2 linked regions of the Microbulbifer sp. A4B17 genome follow. The protein of the gene in region 1 interacts with the protein of each later gene in a pairwise test. Links are inferred from orthologs where the notes say so. Each region holds a gene or a part of one and is shown on either strand. Other genes may lie near its edges.

The links. The genes of interacting proteins can lie anywhere in the genome.
Region 2: the proteins of BTJ40_RS15485 (region 1) and BTJ40_RS17055 interact in binary tests that used the Escherichia coli proteins (3 or more experiments, as listed by UniProt). The link is inferred for Microbulbifer sp. A4B17 from one-to-one orthologs.

Annotation. Positions count from the first base shown.
Region 1 is NZ_CP029064.1:3,511,109-3,517,323, forward strand. What follows is about bases 299-3,236. They hold BTJ40_RS15485 (sigma-E factor negative regulatory protein), read right to left. Parts: upstream 2,151-3,236; coding sequence 1,446-2,150; downstream 299-1,445. Other genes in these bases: BTJ40_RS15480 (MucB/RseB C-terminal domain-containing protein), read right to left, coding at 299-1,444; rpoE (RNA polymerase sigma factor RpoE), read right to left, coding at 2,269-2,883; nadB (L-aspartate oxidase), read left to right, coding at 3,062-3,236. In the rest of the region: BTJ40_RS15475 (SoxR reducing system RseC family protein), read right to left, coding at 1-208; more of BTJ40_RS15480, read right to left, coding at 221-298; more of nadB, read left to right, coding at 3,237-4,669; BTJ40_RS15500 (protein YgfX), read right to left, coding at 4,729-5,181; BTJ40_RS15505 (succinate dehydrogenase assembly factor 2), read right to left, coding at 5,156-5,401; BTJ40_RS15510 (folate-binding protein YgfZ), read left to right, coding at 5,513-6,215. UniProt on the Escherichia coli protein: An anti-sigma factor for extracytoplasmic function (ECF) sigma factor sigma-E (RpoE). ECF sigma factors are held in an inactive form by an anti-sigma factor until released by regulated intramembrane proteolysis (RIP).
Region 2 is NZ_CP029064.1:3,877,690-3,881,527, forward strand. Bases 1-2,794 are described here. They hold BTJ40_RS17055 (S1C family serine protease), read left to right. Parts: upstream 1-723; coding sequence 724-1,866; downstream 1,867-2,794. Other genes in these bases: sat (sulfate adenylyltransferase), read right to left, coding at 1-358; BTJ40_RS17060 (nuclear transport factor 2 family protein), read left to right, coding at 1,887-2,315; hisD (histidinol dehydrogenase), read right to left, coding at 2,365-2,794. Also shown: more of hisD, read right to left, coding at 2,795-3,675; hisG (ATP phosphoribosyltransferase), read right to left, coding at 3,690-3,838. UniProt on the Escherichia coli protein: A site-1 protease (S1P) that cleaves the peptide bond between 'Val-148' and 'Ser-149' in RseA. Part of a regulated intramembrane proteolysis (RIP) cascade.

The sequences.
Region 1 (6,215 bases):
TTACAGCAATATCATCGAGGTGGATTTTATCGGAAGGAAAACCATTCAAGGCCACTTTAATGCGGGTCGAGGAAGAGAAAAGATCACCCAGCAACCCGGTTCCGCAGCTGGACTTGGTAGAGCAGCCATTACAGGCGCTGCTCTGGGTGGTCTCCACCCAGATCGCATCGGACTCTATGGCTACTACCCGGCCACGCTCCTGCAGCACCTAAACGCTCGCTTAACTCTTTGCGCTAATCGAGCTGGCGACACGGCGTGCAGTTGTTTCAGGGATTTCACCAACCACCGTTACCGTGTAAGCAACGCCTTCAATTTCCAGGCGATCCATATAAGCTGTTGTAGCTCCGCGAATTGCACGCCCCTTGAAGTCCTCAAGTTCAGGACCGAGGCGCTGTACAAACACGGAAAACACCCCCAGGCCATCGCTGAACACCATCATATCGCCATCAGACAGCGGTTTGACGGAAACCACCCTGAAACCTTCTGGAAGCCATCCGACCTGCCAGCGACTCTGCGAGGCAGTACACTCATTTCGATTGTCGATCCGCCGGGCATTGCTGGAGACTGCCTGTAAAGCAGCATCCTCTACCGGGGAGAGGTCCAGCTGCACAAACTGATAACGCTCAAGTACTCGGCCCTGTGTGCTGACCAACATGGTCTTCAACGGCAATCCGGTTTGTCTATCGAGACTCACCACCAAACCCAGGCGATAGCGATCCCGCGGTCGCGCCTCAATCACAACTGCATCGCGATCTGCGATGCGCTCTTCGCCCCGCAAAATAAATTGGTAGGCCCGCTGCACCTGCTGCTGGCCCGCCGAACTCCAAGCTGTGGCACGATTTCTCGGCGAAGCATTGATGTCACAATTTCCTGCACTACCGTGGCTGATCAGCTCTCTCGGCTCACCGCTCAGATAGCGCACGCGTTCTATCTGCTCGCCTTCACGAACTGCGTGGACCACTTGCAGCGTCTCCAACAGGCCTGCATGTTCGAAGGTCACCAAACCACTGTATTCAAGCTCGGTCACCGCCTTTGCCAATTTGGCCAGCCAATGCTCAACCTCATTACTGCCCACGGCACCCGGGCTTACCAGGGCGCTCTGTGCTGCGGGATTGAGATTGACAACACCAGGTGTTGCCGTCTCTTGTGTCGCTACAGGGCCAGAGGCCCCTTCCGGGATAGAAGTTGCAGAATCAGCTGGTGCCACAGCGGGGCTTTCCAGCTCAACCGCACCCTCGTCTGACATTGCCACTTCCACCACTGCGGGAGCTGTCGCGGGCGCAGTGGCCATATCGAGATTGATAGCGGTGGGAGCACTGGGTTCAACCCCGATGCCACCCTGGGCAAATGACACGGGTGCCAACAACGAAGAGGCCAACAGTAAACCGTTGGCCTTGAGAATCCCGCCGAGGATTCGAAGCCCCCTGGGTTCGACTTTCGTCACACTACATTCCAACCTGTTCGCCGTAAGTGGCGCGAGCGAAGGGCACCATGCCCTGACTGCCCACATGAGCGGCTTGTTCTGAGTGCTGAATCATTACGCGATTCAGGTGGCGCATCAACTCGGGGGTCGGCGCCTGCTGAATAACGGCCTGCCCCACTACACCGGTGCGCTGCTCGGGCACAAAGCGGGGAGCCGCTGTGCTCACAGAACGCGTCGAGGGAGCGGGCACATAGAATCCGGAGGGTTGCGGTGCCGACTGAACAACGGGCTGAGCTTCACGCTCTACCGAAGCTACCGGCTGGCTTGTCCCCTGAATGGTGCTCTGCGGAGAGTCTGTCATTTGCTGCACACCCAAAATGGCAGCAAAGGCCACCGTTGCGGCAACAGCACCACGGGACAGCGGACGCCACCAGCGATTGTTGACCAAACTGCCAGCAACCACAGATCCCCCACTGCCGCTTTGGGACAGAGGCTCTTCCTCGTCGATGGCGGCAGAAATACTCGCTGCAAGACTGGAGTCAACCGGCGCGACCTGTTCGCGGCGCATAACGCTCGCCGCGAGTTGGTAGCGCGACCAGCGCTCACCGAACTCTTCAGAGGCCGCACTGGCCTTCAGAAGCCGTTGCAGCTCCAGTTCGCTGACTTCGCCATCCATGAGCGCCGAGAGCGACTCGTTAAGACGTTCCTGATGATTCCCGTGGGACATAGGGGTTAACCCTCTTGTGCAATCATTTATTCGGTGCCCACAAGCACCATATTTGGTTACATGTTATGACCGGAGTCTGAGCGGTTGGTTTCCCCGACTGGGAAAATTTTCCGCAATTTTAACTCCTGTCACCCAGTGTTTCCGGCTCGCCGGCCATCACGGCCTGGACTGTCCGGTCTATCGCCTCCCGTGCGCGAAATATTCTAGAGCGCACAGTTCCCACCGGGCATCCCATAACCTCGGCGATTTCCTCATAGCTCAGCCCCTCAAGCTCTCTCAGCGTTACCGCTGAGCGCAGATCCTCTGGCAGTGCGCGAATAGCACGATGCACCGCCGCTTCCAGCTGATCGCGAAACATCTGGCTCTCAGGCGTCTCGTTGTCGCGCAGCAGGTCAGCACCCGAATAAAATTCGGCATCCTCCAGTTCAACATCAGAAGATGGCGGCCGACGGCTGCGGGAAACCAAGTGGTTCTTGGCGGTATTGATCGCAATTCGATACATCCATGTGTAAAAAGCACTCTCGCCGCGAAAATTGGCCAGAGCACGATAAGCCTTAATAAAAGCCTCTTGGGTTACATCCTGTACTTCACTGTGGTCCTTAATGAACCGACTCACTACAGCAACAATTTTGTGTTGGTACTTGAGCACTAGGAGATCAAATGCGCGCTTGTCTCCTTTTTGTACACGCTCAACCAACTCACGGTCACTCGTTGACGCCTGATGCGCTGTCATCCCCAACTCCCATATCCAGCCACACTGCGGGCGCCACAAAATTTGACTGCGGGGCCACCGGCGCAGGCGTTTCTTTTACTGTGTTGATGACAATGACAATAGGACATAAGTTCCACGTCAAATCGACGAATAATCAGGAGGCGCTATACTACGCGACCCTTAAACATAATTGAAATCTATGAATGCCCAGGCAAACTACGACGTTCTCGTAATCGGAAGCGGTGCGGCAGGCCTCACACTGGCCCTGCATCTCGCCTCCCAGTATCGCGTGGCCCTGCTCTCCAAACAGAGACTGCAGGATGGCTCCACCTGGTTCGCCCAGGGAGGCATCGCCGCAGTGCTGGATGAGATGGATTCGGTTGAGTCGCATATTGCAGACACATTAGACGCGGGTGCAGGACTCTGCCACCCCGCTTCAGTGCGCTTTACCGTAGAGGAGAGCACTGCTGCGATCCGCTGGTTGATCGACCAGGGAGTGGACTTCACCCGCGAACAAAAGGGCTACCACCTCACTAAAGAGGGGGGGCACAGTCACCGACGTATCATTCACAGCGCCGACGCCACCGGCCGAGCGGTACACAGCACACTGATCACCAAGGTCCTGAACAGCCCCAATATCGACTGCTTTGAACACCGTGTCGCCATCGATCTGATCCGCCAACCAGACCCGGATAAAGGCCGCTTTCGCTGCGCTGGCGCCTATGTGCTCGACAAGAATACCGATGAAGTTGAGCTGATCCAGGCCAAAGCCGTCGTCCTGGCTACAGGCGGTGCCAGTAAGGCCTATCTCTACACCAGCAACCCCGACGGTGCCAGCGGGGATGGAATCGCAATGGCCTGGCGCGCCGGTTGCCGCGTTGCCAATATGGAGTTCAACCAGTTCCATCCCACCTGTCTCTACCACCCCAAGGCCAAGGCCATGCTGGTTACCGAGGCATTGCGCGGTGAAGGCGCCCTACTCAAGCTTCCCGACGGCAGTCGGTTTATGGACCGCTTCGACAAGCGGGGAGAGTTGGCGCCACGGGATATTGTCGCCCGGGCCATCGACCACGAGATGAAGCGACTGGGTGCCGATTGCCTCTATCTGGATATCTCCCACAAAGATCCGCAGTTTGTGCGTGACCACTTCCCCACAGTTTACAGCAACTGCCTTCGATACGGCATTGATATCACTCGTGAGCCCATTCCCGTTGTACCGGCAGCCCACTATACCTGCGGCGGCATTATGGTCGACCGCCACGGCCGCACAGACCTCGATCAACTTTACGCTATCGGCGAAACAACCTTTACCGGCCTGCACGGCGCCAACCGCCTGGCCAGTAATTCCTTATTAGAGTGCCTGGTTTATGCACGCTCGGCGGCGCTACATATTGATGAGCACCTGGGTATGGTGCAGGCGCCCCGCCCATCTCCCGATTGGGACGCATCGCGAGTCACCGATTCCGATGAAGACGTTGTGATCTCCCACAACTGGGATGAACTGCGCCGCTTTATGTGGGATTACGTGGGCATTGTGCGAACCCGCAAGCGACTTTTGCGCGCTCAACACCGGGTGAAACTGCTGCAGAAAGAGATTCGCGAGTTCTACGCCAATTACCGTATCAGCAACGACCTGGTGGAACTGCGCAATCTCTCACTGGTATCGGAACTGATTATCCGCTCAGCCCTGGATCGCCGCGAAAGCCGGGGGCTGCACTACTCCCTGGACTACCCGCATCTGCGAGAACTGGCAATGGACACTATTCTGGTGCCTGAGAACTTTGCCGGCCAGCGCCAGTTTATTTAACCGACTGACTGTTTTAGTTACAGGCGCGGTTCCAGCCCCACTAAGGCCGCCCTGTAACGCTAACGGGAACAGCGGAGTGCTACCTGAAGCCTGCGCCAATCCTGCGGCGCCAGCATATCCCTAGCCAGCACCAAGCGCAGCCTGCGCCCACCGCCGTCCCGGCCGTTGATCACCACCAACCAGGACCAAAGCACCAGCTCACCAACAAACTGGAACTCGCGATTCTCAGCACCATCAGGACGCCAAAACCATCTCCGCTCGCGGGTCGATAAATGGCCTCGCACAGTTTTCATACGGCGCCACTCTCCCCAGACGTAAATTACAACGAGCAGGCTGGCTATCCCAGATAACAATAGTGGCAAGTTACACAGCCAAATAAGCAGAATCGCCAGAAAGGCAATCAGTAAAAGGAGTAGCAGTAAAAGAGAGGAGGGCGCAACGGCGCAACTCAAGCGGGCGCTGCGCTCATAAAGTCGTGGAGTTGAGCTATTCCTGGAGTCCGGTGTTGTCACGAATTATCTGCACTATACGCTTCAACTCCGGGTCAGCCGGATCTTCACGGCGCAGGAACCAGGCGAACAGATCCTGGTCCTGCTCATCGAGCAGGCGGATATAGCGCTGCTGATCCTCGGGCTCAAGGGTTTCATAGACATTATCCAGAAACGGCAACAACACCAGATCCAATTCCAACATGCCACGGCGACTGGCCCAAAACAGGCGGTTGCGATCCATACTTCTTTCCAACCAGGTAAAAAGCGCAGTATACCCCCTGCCCCACCAAACTTGAAAAGGACGCGAAGAACCCCAAATATTGCCCCGAATACAAATGCAGGTGGCAGGATTATGGATCAGCAGCAATGGCAGGATTTTCTCAGCAACGAAGGCGCCATTTGGGAGGGCGGTAAAGCTCACTTTCCTCTCACCAGTCGCGAAGACCCTCAGAGTTTGCACCTGCTGGACCTGGGTCCAATCGGGGCCATTTCTATAACTGGCCCCGACAGCCAGAAGTTCTTGCAAGGGCAGCTCACCTGCGATCTGGTCAACCTTCCGGATGAACACAGTACCCTTGGCTCCCACTGCAACCCCAAGGGACGTATGATCAGCGCCTTCAGCGCGCTAAAACTCTCACAAAGTGAGTTCGTCTTCCGATTACCGAGGGATTTGGCCCCCATTGCCCAGCAAGCACTGGCCAAATATGCCGTCTTTTTCAAAACAGAGCTGCGCGACATCAGCGATGAAACCCACTGGCTAGGTCTTCAGGGGCGCCATGTCGCAGAGCGCGCCGCCAAACTATTAGGCTTCGAACAGCCCTCAATCGGTGAAGTGAAGCTGTTTGATTTCGATGGTGAGCGCTGCATTGCCCAGTGTGTCACTGAGCTGCAACTGGCCATCCTGGTACCCACCAGCAAAGTGCAGCAGTTGTGGCAAAAACTGTCACCAGAGTGTGAGGCCACAGGCTATGACCGCTGGCAAATGCGCCAAATTGAAGCCGGTATCCCCCAAGTGGATTCAGCTACAACAGAGATGTTTATCCCTCAGATGACCA
Region 2 (3,838 bases), 370 kb from region 1 along the record:
CAACATCCATAACGGCGAGAACAGGGTTGCCCTCTACGTTCGGGTCACGCAGAGCAATACGGGAAGCACCGTCAATTTCACTGGCATCTTTGATGACATTGACAACGGGTACCGGCCAAAACAAACCATCTACCGTACGCAGGGTTTTAGCTACGCTCATGGCATCAGCCAGGTTCATATAGCCGTGCAACGGATTAAAGTACCCCGCCCCAAGCATCACCGCATTAGCGGCGGCAGCAGAACTGACCACGATTGACGGCAGAGACTCTGCTTCGTGCATCAGCTCGTGATGCCTTTCACTGTCATATACAAAGCGTGGCTGTAGCTCAACACTGCCATGGGGGCGAACTAGGGACATTTAGGTCTCCAAATACAGTAGTTACCGGTTAGTCTTAAATTTTCGATTGGCCATTATACGCATCTATCGCATATGACCAATGTCAATGGGATACAGAGGGCATATTATACTCATCAAATGCGCCTCCCCCTGAGTGCTTTCTCAATTCTCCAGCCCCCCCAAACACAAAGCGAGCCCATCCAGGGAAGAGGAATCACTATAAGAAATAACCCCAGGCCCAGGGACCCTACAAAATATGCCAAACTCCGCGGCCACACCGTGATAAAAGCTCGTAGTAAATGAAGCAACAATTTCCTCTATCCAGCGCTATATGCAGCGATTCCACCTGAAGACGTGTGTATAATCAGCGCAAAGAGGAGTCACGAGTGTCCCAGAACCGATTTCTACAAGATTGGGCCCTACCCGCCCTGATAGGCCTTGCCATGGCCGCCCTGCTCTTGGTTATATTCCCACAACTGCGTGGCGTCGCCCCCAAAGCCAATGGAAATAATGTCCAGGGCCCGGTTTCCTACGCCCACGCCGTGAATATGGCTGGGCCCGCTGTAGTCAATATCTACACCCGCATGGCCATGCCTCAGCGCCAACATCCCCTGTTTAACGACCCCCTTTTTAGGCGTTTATTCGACAACATGGATGTCCCGCAAAGACAGAGGATGCAATCTAACCTTGGGTCAGGGGTCATCGCCAGCGACAATGGTTATATTTTAACTAACCATCACGTGGTCGATCAGGCAGATGCTATCGTTATTCTTTTGGCCGATGGAAGGGAAGCACAGGCCAAGCTTGTAGGAAGCGATGCAGATTTTGATCTGGCCGTTCTCAAAATTGACCTCGACGGCCTGACTTCCATCTCTGTAGGCGAACCCGACAGGGCTCAGGTAGGTGACGTCGTACTGGCAATTGGCAACCCATTTGGAGTCGGACAAACCGTTACCCAGGGTATAATCAGCGCAAAAGGTCGCCACCTCGAGAACTCTGGTACCGGTAGCTACCTGCAGAACTTTCTGCAAACTGATGCTGCGGTCAATCCAGGAAACTCCGGCGGTGCTCTGGTTGACTCACGCGGACGCCTGCTCGGCATTAACACATCAATCCTCAATCAATCCGGCTATTCCGGCGGCATCAGCTTCGCTATTCCCGCCAATATCGCCTTTAAGGTAATGCAGGATATTATTGCTTACGGCCGCGTCGTACCCGGCTGGCTGGGTATTGAAGCTCGCGGCATCAGCCCTCAAATGGCCAAGGAGTTCAATTTAAACTCTACTGGCGGCGTAATGGTAACAGCCATTTACAATGAAGGTCCCGCTCACATTGCCGGCCTCAAGCCAGGAGATGTCATTACACATATCGATGGCCTGCCCATCGGCGATGGCAAGCAAGGGGAGGCAACCATGGCCACCCTTCGCCCTGGCGACACTATCTCCATTACCTTTATTCGTAATGGAGCGTCCCACACTGTTGAAGCAACTGTTTCAGAAGAGCCCCAGACAAAGACAACAATAGAATAAATCCTTAAGGAGAAGTCTCTATGCGCTCACTGTTTTTAGCCTTGCTTTTTACAATAACTGCAACTCCCGCAGCGGCTGGGGATCGAGAAGATTTACATAAACTGCTGACCCATTTTCTTGGCAAAGCTGCCACTGACTCCAAGGCCCACCAACGATTCTGGGCCGAGGAGCTCGTATACACCAGCTCCGCAGGGAAACGCTTTGGAAAAAGCGAAATTATGCAAGGAATGCAAACCCCTCCTAAAGAGCCCATAACAATGAGTTATGCCGCCGAGGAAATTGACATCAGACTACTGGGGGATACCGCTATTGTTGCATTTAAGTTATCTGCAAACGACAGTAGTAAAGGTGAGCAAAGTTACTACTTCAATACCGGTACATTTATAAAGCGGGATGGTGAGTGGCGTGCTCTAGCCTGGCAGGCTACCCGCACCCCCTCCACAAACTAAAATTTTTTATAAAAACCCCGGCAGAAGGAAACCTGCAGGGGTCTATAAATCAAGATTCCTTGACCCGAAAACCCGCAGAGCGGGCATGGGCTTCCAACCCCTCACCGAGAGCAAGGGTACGCGCTACGCGCCCCAAAACATCGGCACCTTTTTCCGAACAGTGGATAACCGAGCTACGCTTCTGGAAGTCGTAGACTCCCAAAGGGGAGGAAAATCGGGCAGTGCCACTTGTGGGAAGGACGTGATTGGGGCCTGCACAGTAATCCCCCAAAGCCTCCGCTGTATAGCGTCCAAGGAAAATCGCTCCGGCATTGCGAATCTTTGAAAGGTAAGCCTCCGGATTATCTACCGAAACTTCCAAGTGCTCCGGTGCAATACGGTTAGAGATCTCTATCGCCTGCTCTACGGACTCTACCTGAATCAAGGCCCCGCGATCAGCAAGGGAGCGGGAAGCGATCTCAGCTCGGGACAACTCAGCCAGGAGTCGCTGCAATGAGCTCTCAACCTGATCTAAATACTCGGCGTCCGGGCACAACAAAATAGACTGCGCCTGCTCATCGTGCTCAGCCTGCGAAAGCAGGTCCATTGCAATCCAATCTGGGGAGGTTCGCCCATCGCAAATCACCAGAATTTCAGAGGGGCCCGCGATCATATCGATAGCAACATGACCAAAAACAGCCCGCTTGGCACTGGCAACAAAGATATTACCCGGCCCCACTATTTTATCTACAGCAGGGATTGACTCAGTACCATAAGCCAGCGCCGCTACTGCCTGGGCACCCCCTATCGTAAAAACCCGGTCCACTCCGGCAATTGCCGCCGCTGCCAATACCAGGTCGTTCAGGTCCCCTTTCGGCGCCGGCACTACCATATTAACCGCATCCACTCCAGCCACCTTTGCTGGAATTGCGTTCATAAGGACGGAAGAAGGGTAGCTTGCTTTACCCCCGGGAACATAGATACCGACACTTTGCATGGGGGTAATTTGCTGGCCCAATACAGTTCCATCAGCTTCCGTATAGTGCCAGGATTCCTGCCGCTGATGCTCATGGTAGCGCCTAACTCGATCAGCAGCCGTCTCCAGGGCATCGCGCTCCTCGGTATTAATACGCTCCAGAGCTGCAGTGAGCTCAGTTGCCGGAAGGGCAAACTCTTTTGCAGCTTCGAGATCTCGATGATCAAAGCGGTTGGTAAACTCGATAACAGCCTTATCACCTTGAGAGCGAACCCGCTGCAATACTTCCGCAACGATATTTTCGACCTCTTGATTTGCCACTGCTTCCCAGGCCAGTAGCTGCTTCAATTGGCCATCGAAATCTTTATCGACCGTATTTAGCCGACGAATTACTTTGTTCGTCATAATGCTTCAGAGATCTACTTGGTTTGTGCCACAGCCGCTGCCAGCTTCTCAATCAGACTGTTGATTCGTGCATATTTCATTTTCATGGCTGCTTTGTTGACAATCAATCGACTACTGATTTGCGCGATAGTCTCTCGAGCTTCAAGGCCATTGGCCTTTAGCG